Regions from separate parts of the Afipia sp. GW822-FHT04G07 genome, predicted to be linked through region 1. Evidence: predicted binding sites of a transcription regulator. Region 1 holds the regulator's gene; each other region holds the start of a gene.
What was found. The regulator PhoB, encoded in region 1, activates phosphate uptake and scavenging genes when phosphate is short. The targets are predictions, from matches to a motif close to TGTCATNNANCTGTCAT.
Positions count from the first base shown of each region.

Region 2: the regulator PhoB is predicted to act here: its motif matches at 1,716-1,732, upstream of AC1RKJ_RS13850 (DUF2794 domain-containing protein).
Region 3: the regulator PhoB is predicted to act here: its motif matches at 1,761-1,777, upstream of olsB (l-ornithine N(alpha)-acyltransferase).

Region 1 covers NZ_JBXAMP010000001.1:95,012-98,285, forward strand. Annotated here, with positions in the region: gene pstB (phosphate ABC transporter ATP-binding protein PstB) at 1-679, shown strand, start outside; gene phoU (phosphate signaling complex protein PhoU) at 706-1,422, shown strand; gene phoB (phosphate regulon transcriptional regulator PhoB) at 1,453-2,154, shown strand; gene pqqA (pyrroloquinoline quinone precursor peptide PqqA) at 2,304-2,384, shown strand; gene pqqB (pyrroloquinoline quinone biosynthesis protein PqqB) at 2,534-3,274, shown strand, end outside.
Region 2 covers NZ_JBXAMP010000001.1:2,825,004-2,828,277, reverse strand. Annotated here, with positions in the region: gene AC1RKJ_RS13860 (Bax inhibitor-1/YccA family protein) at 1-700, shown strand, start outside; gene AC1RKJ_RS13855 (GNAT family N-acetyltransferase) at 809-1,339, shown strand; gene AC1RKJ_RS13850 (DUF2794 domain-containing protein) at 1,336-1,704, opposite strand; gene AC1RKJ_RS13845 (DUF1223 domain-containing protein) at 2,148-2,918, opposite strand; gene acnA (aconitate hydratase AcnA) at 3,060-3,274, opposite strand, start outside.
Region 3 covers NZ_JBXAMP010000001.1:2,751,722-2,754,995, reverse strand. Annotated here, with positions in the region: gene AC1RKJ_RS13455 (ATP-binding protein) at 1-1,736, shown strand, start outside; gene olsB (l-ornithine N(alpha)-acyltransferase) at 1,844-2,902, shown strand; gene coaA (type I pantothenate kinase) at 2,977-3,274, opposite strand, start outside.

The sequences.
Region 1 (3,274 bases):
CCTTGGCGAGAACCGCGTCACTGCGTTCATCGGTCCATCGGGCTGCGGCAAGTCGACCCTGTTGCGGATATTCAACCGGATGTACGATCTTTATCCGGGCCAGCGCGCGACAGGCCAGCTCATGCTGGATACGACCAACATTCTCGATCCGAAGCTCGATCTCAACCTGCTGCGCGCGCGGATCGGAATGGTGTTCCAGAAGCCGACGCCGTTCCCGATGACCATTTACGAAAACATCGCGTTCGGGATTCGCCTGTACGAGAAAATCTCCAAATCCGAAATGGACGGTCGTGTCGAAGCCGCGTTGAAGGGCGGTGCGCTCTGGAACGAGGTCAAGGACAAGCTAAATGCGAGCGGCCTCAGCCTGTCGGGTGGTCAGCAGCAACGCCTGTGCATCGCACGGACGGTCGCCGTCCGTCCGGAAGTGATTCTGTTTGACGAGCCTTGCTCGGCGCTCGATCCGATCTCCACCGCCAAGGTTGAGGAACTGATCCAGGAGCTCAAGGAAGATTACACAATCGCCATTGTGACGCATAATATGCAGCAGGCGGCGCGTGTGTCGGACAAGACCGCGTTCATGTATCTCGGCGAACTGGTTGAATTCGACGATACCAACAAGATCTTTACGTCGCCGACAGATCGGCGGACGCAGGATTACATCACTGGCCGTTTCGGCTGACGCGCATTTCGCGGGAGAGACAAATCATGGGTTCAGATCATACCGCCAAGGCGTTCGACGAAGACCTTCAGGAACTCAACCGGCTTGTCGCCGAGATGGGTGGCCTGGCTGAGCGACAGATCGTCGATTCTGTCGATGCGCTGATCCGGCGCGACGTTGCGCTGGGCAAGCGCGTCGTCGCCGCCGACGTCGAGATCGACAAACTGCAGCATCTGATCGAGGAGCGTGCCGTGCTGACCATCGCGCGCCGCCAGCCGATGGCGGTCGATCTGCGCGAGATCGTCGGTTCCTTGCGTGTTGCGACTGACCTCGAACGGATCGGGGATCTCTCGAAGAATATCGGCAAGCGTGTTTCGGCGTTGGACAGCGATTTTCACCCTTTGAAGCTGATCCGCGGCCTGGAGCACATGACCGATCTCGTGCAGTCACAGGTGAAATCAGTGCTCGACGCCTATGCGGCACACGATCTGCCGGCTGCGATGACGGTCTGGAAGGGCGACGAGGAGGTCGACGCGATCTGCACCTCGCTGTTCCGCGAGCTTCTGACCTACATGATGGAAGATCCGCGAAACATCGGGTTCTGTATTCACCTGATGTTCTGCGCCAAGAACATCGAGCGTATCGGCGATCACGCGACCAACATTGCCGAGACGGTTTTCTATATGATCGAAGGCCAGCAGATGCTCGATCAGCGCCCGAAGGGCGACATGACGAACTTTGCAACGGCCGCGTCAGGCAGCTAACTTGCAGGATGATGAATTGAAGGACCGCTCATGAGCGCCCGCATTCTTGTGGTCGAAGACGAAGAGGCGTTGACGACGCTGCTTCGTTACAATCTGGACGCCGAGGGTTACGACGTCGAGACCGTGGCCCGCGGCGATGACGCCGATACGCGGCTTAAGGAGCATATCCCAGATCTGATCGTGCTTGACTGGATGCTTCCCGGCCTGTCGGGAATCGAGCTTTGCCGCCGCCTGCGCGCGCGGCAGGAGACCAAGCAGATTCCGATCATCATGTTGACCGCGCGCGGCGAGGAAAGCGAGCGGGTGAGGGGACTTGCGACCGGCGCAGACGATTACATCGTCAAGCCGTTCTCGGTTCCCGAGCTGCTGGCGCGGGTCAAAGGCCTATTGCGGCGTGCAAGTCCCGAACGCCTTGCGACGGTTCTGGCGTTCGGCGACATCGAATTGGACCGCGACCGGCGTCGCGTTGCGCGTTCGGGCCGGCCGATCGATCTCGGCCCTACCGAATATCGCCTGCTGGAGTTCTTTCTTGAGCACCCAGGCCGCGTGTTTAGCCGGGAACAGCTGCTTGATGGCGTATGGGGACGCGACATCTACATCGACGAGCGCACGGTTGACGTACACATCGGTCGGCTGAGGAAGCTGCTGAACCTGGGCCGCGAGTCGGACCCTATCCGCACCGTCCGCGGCGCGGGCTACGCTCTCGATGATCGTTTCGCCAAGGCCGAGTGAGTTTGGTTCCGGTTCTTTCGCATTGCAGCGAAGTCACATTTTTGTGGCGGGCGGCATCCAAGTTTCGTGGCGCCAAAATCGAACTCCGTGGTAGCTTCGATGGTGATGATGGCACGAAGTCCGTCATGCAATGGGCAAGGAGACCGCAAATGGCCTGGAAGACCCCCAAGATTGTCGAAGTGCCGGTCGGCATGGAAATCAACATGTACGCCTGCGCGGCGCGCAAGTAAGCGGCATTCTCGTTATCAGGCTCGCGGCTAAGCGGTCCGGTTTGCGCTAGGAATTCCTTCATATGTGAAGGCTTTCCGGCGCGAGGCCGGGTTTTCTTGTGTCTGCGGCGCTGCCCCTTATGAGATCGAATCGAGGACGGAGCTCCCTCATGCGCGTCGTCGTTCTCGGGGCTGCGGCGGGCGGGGGCGTACCCCAGTGGAATTGTAACTGCGATGTCTGCCGCCTGGCGCGCAGCTCGCATCCGGAATTGCAGTCGACTCAGACATCGATTGCGGTCAGCGCCGACGGTGAGCACTGGTTTCTGGTCAACGCCTCGCCTGACTTGCGTCAGCAATTGATTTCGACGCCGCAGCTTCATCCCAAGGCCGGTCATCTGCGCCACAGTCCTGTCGCAGGCGTCATCCTGACCAATGGTGAGGTTGATGCCGTCGCCGGATTGTTGTCGATGCGCGAGGGCTCGCCTTTTTCGATCTACGCGCACCCACGTGTGCTCTCCATTCTCAAGTCGAACAGCATCTTCAACGTGCTCGATGAGACGCGCGTGCGGCGCGAGGCTGTCGAATTCGATAAACCGTTCGAACCGAAGCTTCCTGACGGCTCACCGTCTGGTCTCGAAATTCTTCCCTTTGCCGCGCCGGGCAAGCGCGCCTGGTATCTGGAAGGGGCAGCCTTTCCTATCGACGGCGATGAGGCGGGGGATACGCTCGGATTGCGGATCACTGACAAGGCAAGCGGGGAACATCTCTACTTTCTCGCAGCCTGCGCGGCGCTCACCCCCGATCTCAGGCAGCGCCTTCGCGGCGCGTCTCTGGTTTTCTTTGACGGTACGCTGTGGCGCGACGACGAATTGATCGCGGCCGGCCTTGGCACCAAAACCGGTCAACGCATG
Region 2 (3,274 bases), 2.7 Mb from region 1:
CATGCTCAAGATCTACAACTACATGTCGATCGGCCTGGCCATCACGGGTCTGGCCGCGCTCGGCGTGTACATGGGTGCGGTGACGCCTGACCAGACCGCTGCCGCTGGCCGGATCGGCAACCAGTACCTGACGTCGTTCGGCGTCGCGATGTTCGTGAGCCCCCTGAAGTGGGTGTTCATCCTCGCTCCGCTGGTGATGGTGTTCGCCATTTCGTTCGGCATCAATCGCCTCAGGCCGGCAACCGCCCAGCTTCTGTTCTGGGTGTTCGCAGCGCTGATGGGCATTTCGCTGTCGTCGATCTTCCTGGTCTACACGCACACCTCGATCGTGCGCGTGTTCTTCATCACGGCTGCCACGTTCGGTGCGCTGAGCCTGTACGGCTACACAACCAAGCGTGACATGACCGGCATGGGTTCGTTCCTGATGATGGGCCTGTTCGGCATCATCCTCGCGAGCCTGGTGAACCTGTTCCTCGCCAGCTCCATGCTGCAGTTCATCGTCTCGGTGGTCGGCGTGCTGGTGTTCGCGGGCCTCACCGCCTGGGATACCCAGCGCCTGAAGAACGACTACATCTACGGCTACGCCGCTCAGGGCGGAGACGTGGCGGATAAGGCCGCGATTACAGGCGCGCTGTCGCTCTACCTGAACTTCATCAACCTGTTCACGCTGCTGCTGCAGCTGCTGGGACAGCGCGACTGAAGACCGATCGTGGCTGATCGATAACTCCGAAAGCCCCGGCCAAAAGCCGGGGCTTTTGTTTGGGGTATCGTTGAGTTATGCGAGACGCCGAAACAGTTCCGGCAAGCCATGCCCCAGGTTCACATCAGAGCGGCCGCAGCCACCGACCTTCCCGCCATCACGGCGATTTACAGGCACGCGGTCCTTCACGGCACCGCGACCTTCGAACTCGAGCCTCCCGATCTCAACGAAATGACGCGGCGCTTTGAGGCGCTGACGGCAGGCGGTTTCCCGTATCTGGTGGCGATCATGGAGGATGTCGTTGTCGGCTATGCCTATGCCGGACCATACAGGCCGCGTCCGGCCTATCGCTTTACAGTCGAGAACTCCGTGTACCTCGATCCCGCGGCACAGGGGCGGCGGATCGGATCACGGCTCATGCAAGATCTGATTACGGCATCCGAACAACGCGGCTACCGGCAGATGATCGCGGTGATCGGCGATTCCGCCAACGCCGCCTCGATCGGCGTTCATGCCCGCGCGGGCTTCGAGATGATCGGCACGCATCCGAATGTCGGATTCAAGTTCGGCCGCTGGCTCGACACGGTGATGATGCAGCGCGCGCTCGGCGGCGGCGGCGCGACACTTCCAGAGAGCTAGACCAGCGCCAGCTTGCGGTCGATCACCAGCAGCACCCGCTCGAGGTCGTGGCCACGGCGGAGGATCTGACCGCTGGCTGCAATCACGCTGTAGACGCCTTGCTTGCGGGCCAGACGGGGGTCTTTCTCGATTCGATAGATCGGGACTTCCGAGGCGCGGCGGAAAATCGAGAACACCGCGCGGTCTTTCAGAAAGTCGATGGCGTAGTCGCGCCATTCGCCGTCGGCGACCATGCGCCCGTACAGATTGAGAATGCGATTAAGTTCGGCACGGTTGAAGGTGACGCTTTGAGGCGGGAGCGGCGCCGTGCTGCGCTCCGGCCCCCGGCTCTCGCTTGGATCCTTGTCGCCCGACACAGAACTCATCGGCGCCTCCCATGTCACTTGGATGACATGATCGCCCTGTCCGGCGGCCGCTGCAAGCGGGATTTCGGGTCTCCCCGATGCCTGATCATGCGGCAATTCCGCATCACGCTGACGTTAGTCGAAATCATAATGCCGCCTGAATTCGGTCAATTCGCCGCCGCGCTGGGCAACGATAAAAACGAAACTGCGTTGACCCGGTCCTTTCGGCACCGGATTCCTCAGCCCCCAGCCCCCCGGGGTCGTCAGGATCGGGTCTAACTCCCTGCAGTAAATGTCGACCCCAAATCTTCCGGTCAGCGCAAGCTGGCCGTTTTTGTTTCAGGAGATGCGGTCGCTCAAGTTGCAAGATGCGCGAGTGTGCAACACCCGAATCCCGGCACGCGCCTGCGGCTCGTCACATCAACAAGACGCGCTCTCAAGAGTTTTGAGATTGCAGACTGAAATCAGTTCAGCGACGTAAAGGCCGCGCCCAGCATCGGACCGGGCTTGTCGCGATTGCCGTCCTGAACGTAAACCACCGCCGCATCGATGCCGTCGCGGCTGATGTTTTCAAGCGGCACGGTCCAGCTTCCGGCCTTGCCGTTCCAGTCTCCGACCTTCAGCATGTTGCGCACCACGTTGTGATACGTGACCTGCTGCCCGCGATTCTCGCCGCGCGAGATGGTGATCGGCACCGCCTTCGACACCGCGCAGATCCAGATCTCGCCGCTTTTGCCGCCGGCATCGGCCACCGAGACTTTGATCTGCCCGCCCGATGTCGTCATCTTCACCGGCACGGACATCACACCCGAGGCGCTCTGCGTGCGATTCGCTGCACTCTCGATTCCGGCTCGGTCGCTGCCGAGAACATTGGTCGTCCCGTTGACGACGGCTTGCGGTGTGTAGACGCCGCGGTCGCCACGCATCTGCGAGTAAGCCTTCTGGCGGGCGCTGAAGCGCGAATCCGCCAGCGTGTCCTTCCAGCCGAGATAGTCCCAGTAGTCGATCGGCAGGCTGAGTGCGATCACGGTCGGATCCTGCGCGAGTTCACCGAGAACCTTGTCAGCCGGGGGGCACGACGAACAACCCTGCGAGGTAAAGAGCTCGACCACCGCGCGCGGATCGGCGCACACCGGAGTGATGACGGTGAAGATCGCGCAGACGCCGAGCGTGCGCGACAGCCGCGCTGCGAGGGTGCCGGCTGCTGCCGTTTTCGATGTTGGTAAATCAGACATCACGCCTGTCCCCACGATGTATGATGCCTTTCATCATGCCTTTTCATCAGCAAGAAGGCGGCCCATTGATAGGCCGCCCCCTGTGCGCTCGCCACTCACTTCGCAGTGAGCCTGTTCACGGATGCGTTTTCAGGCCGCGCGTCACGCGGCCAGCTTACGCAGCACATAGTGAAGAATGCCGCCGTTTCGGTAGTATTCAAGCTCATCGAGCGTGTCGATGCGGCACAGCAGCGAGATTCGCTTCACCGAGCCATCGCCGGACACGATCTCCGCCGTTAACTTTTGGCGCGGCTTGAGATCGCCCTGCAGGCCGCGAATCGTGACCTTTTCATCGCCCTTCAGACCGAGCGACTGCC
Region 3 (3,274 bases), 2.7 Mb from region 1:
ACCAGAAGATCGACAGCCCCCTCGGCCCGCGATGGATCGCCTGGCGGGAAGGCCTGATTCGCAGCGACGCCAACCGGCCCGCCGACGTGCAGTGCGTCGGCCGCGACGTGACGGACCGCGCCGAGACCGAGCGTGCGCTTGCCGAAGCGCGCGACCTCGCAAACACGGCGAACCGGGCGAAATCGAAATTCCTCGCCATGGCGTCGCATGAAATCCGCACGCCGCTGAACGGCATCATCGGCATGAGCAACCTGCTGCTCGACACGCCGCTGACGGCGGAACAAGTCACCTATGCAAAGGCCGTGAAGACCTCCGGCGACGCCTTGATGGCGCTGATCGACGAGTTGCTGGATTTTTCCAAGATCGAGGCCGGCAAGATCGATCTAGAACATCGTCCGTTTGCGCTGGCCGCGATGATCGAGGAAATCACCGAACTGCTCGCGCCGCGCGCGCAGGCACGCAGCCTTGAGATCGCGTCCTATGTCGACGAGCGCGTGCCGCAGACTGTCGTTGGCGACGCCGCGCGCCTGCGGCAGGTGTTGCTCAATCTGGCAGGCAACGCCATCAAGTTCACGCCCGCGGGTGGTGTCGCCCTGATCGTCGAACCCGGAATCTGGCCCGGTGAAATCAGCTTCCTCGTGCGTGACACCGGGATCGGCATTGCGCCCGAAGCGCAGCAACGGATCTTCCGCGAGTTCGAGCAGGCATCCGACGGCACCGCGCGCAACTACGGCGGCACCGGGCTTGGACTCAGCATCAGCGACCGCATCGTCCGGCGCATGGGCGGACGCATCACGCTGGAGAGCGCCGAGGGCGACGGCGCGACCTTTGAATTCTCGATTCCGCTCGTGGCCGATCAGGGCGACAGCATCCCGGCATTCCACGCGCCGGACCTTGCGAACAAATCGGTCATGCTGGTCGGGCCGCAGACCATCGAAGCCTCGTTGATCGCGCGGCGTCTGGAGCGATGGGGGGCGCAGACCTGCACGGTGGCGGATGCCTCCATCGCCATTGCCTTGCTGCCCGAGCGGTCGTGGCACGCCATTCTCGTGGATTGCATGAGCGGCGACGCGCAGATGCAGGAACTGGGCGAGGCGGCGATGCGCCATGCGACCCACCGGATCGCGATGTTCACCCCGGCGGCGCGGCGCAGCATCGCGCCATCGATGATGGCGCTGTTCACCGGCTATCTCGTGAAGCCGTTGCGCGCGGCTTCGCTCGCCGAGCGATTGACGGCTGCAGGCGCGGCACTTGTGCCGGAGTTGCCCGAGGGCGAGGTGCAACTGGCGGACGCGCCTGAATTCCCCACGTCCCGCAATGCATCGTCAGGCATGCTTTCCATTCTTGTCGCCGAAGACAACGAGATCAACGCGCTGCTGATCCGTTCGCTGCTGACACGTCTCGGTCATCGCCCCGTCATCACTACCGATGGCGAACAGGCCCTTGAATCGTGGCTCGCCGCGGACAGCGCCGGCGCGCCCTACGATGTGGTGCTGATGGACGTCCAGATGCCGAAGCTCGACGGCATCGCCGCGACCAAGCGAATTCGCGCGCATGAGGCGGGCCGCAGTTCACGGCGAACCACGATTCTGGCGCTGACAGCGAACACGCTGGTGGACGATCGCTATGCATGTTTCGAAGCGGGAATGGATGGCTTTCTCGTCAAGCCGCTCGATCGCGACAAGCTGACGGATGCGCTGGCGGCGCTTCCCGCGTCGCGGACAATCGCCGCGTAAGCGCGGCCGCGCAGCGGCCGTCGATGTCATAAATCCGTATCACGACCGTGATTATTGATGCGTCAGGCCGCGCTTGGCGAATCAATGCGCGCGGCCGCGAGGACGCCATGGACGGCAACAAACCGGCTGGCACGACGCCGGATGTCACTGCAAGATTGACCGCACGCCAGCCGCTTGAGCGTGTTGCCGCTCAAAACCCGCTTGATGCATTTCGCCGACATGCGCTGGTCCAGATGCTCCGGCCCCGCAATGCGAAGTCGGCGGCATCGGCCGCTGCGACATGGCTGATGCCGAACCTGCTGCACGCAAGCCTGCGCGGCGACGCCATTCCGAATATTCTGCCGGCGCTGCAACCACCGTCACCGTCGCTCGGCAGAATCGGCTCGCTTGAAGTGCGCCTCGCGCAAACCAAGGGCGATGTGAAGCGCGCGCAGAAGCTGCGCTACAAGGTGTTCTATAAGGACGGCTCCGCAATTGCCGACGCCGCGACCATGCTCGCGCAGCGCGACAAAGATGCGTTCGACAAGATCTGCGATCACCTGCTGGTCATCGACCATGCGGCCAAGCCGACCCTGAGCGGCAAGCAGCCGGTGGTCGGCACCTATCGCCTGTTACGCCAGGACGCCGCCGAAAAGCATGGCGGTTTCTACACCGCCGACGAGTTCGACATTTCAGGCCTGATGGAACGGCAGGCCGGATTGAAATTTCTCGAGCTCGGCCGCTCCTGCGTGCTGCCGCCCTACCGCACCAAGCGCACCGTCGAGCTTTTGTGGCATGGCGTGTGGAGTTATGTGCGCCGGCATAATCTCGATGTCATGATCGGATGCGCGAGCTTCGAGGGCACCGACCCCGATCGCCTCGCGCTGCCGCTGTCGTTCCTGCATCACTTCGCCTCGGCCCCCGAAGGCTGGCGCGCCAGCGCACATGCCTCGCGCCGCGTCGAGATGAACCGGATCGCGAAGGACAATATCGACACCAAGGCGGCGCTGCGCATGTTGCCGCCACTCATCAAGGGCTATCTGCGGGTCGGCGCGTTCGTCGGCGACGGCGCGGTGATCGATCATCAGTTCGGCACCACCGACGTATTGATCATGATGCCGGTGTCGGCGATCAGCGGGCGCTATCTCGATCATTTCGGCATTGACGCCACGCGTCACGCCGCATGATCCCGAAAGGTGGAACCGGTTTTCGGAACAGACCATACTGAAATAAAGCGACGCGACGAACTCGGTGTCGCGCTCTACAACCGCCGCAACTGAACCGTCTCGATGATGTGGTCGCTGCCCTTTTTCAGGATAAGCGTCGCGCGCGGACGGGTCGGCAGAATATTTTCCTCGAGGTTGACGAGGTTGATCGTCGTCCAGAGCGACAGCGCCTTTTCGGTCGCTTCCTTGTCGGAGAGTTTTGCGTACCGGTTGAAGTAGGACCGCTCGTCACGGAACGCCGTGTCGCGCAGGGTCAGAAAGCGCTCCACATACCATTCACGCAGGATCGGCTCCTCCGCATCGATATAGACCGAGAAGTCGAAGAAGTCCGAC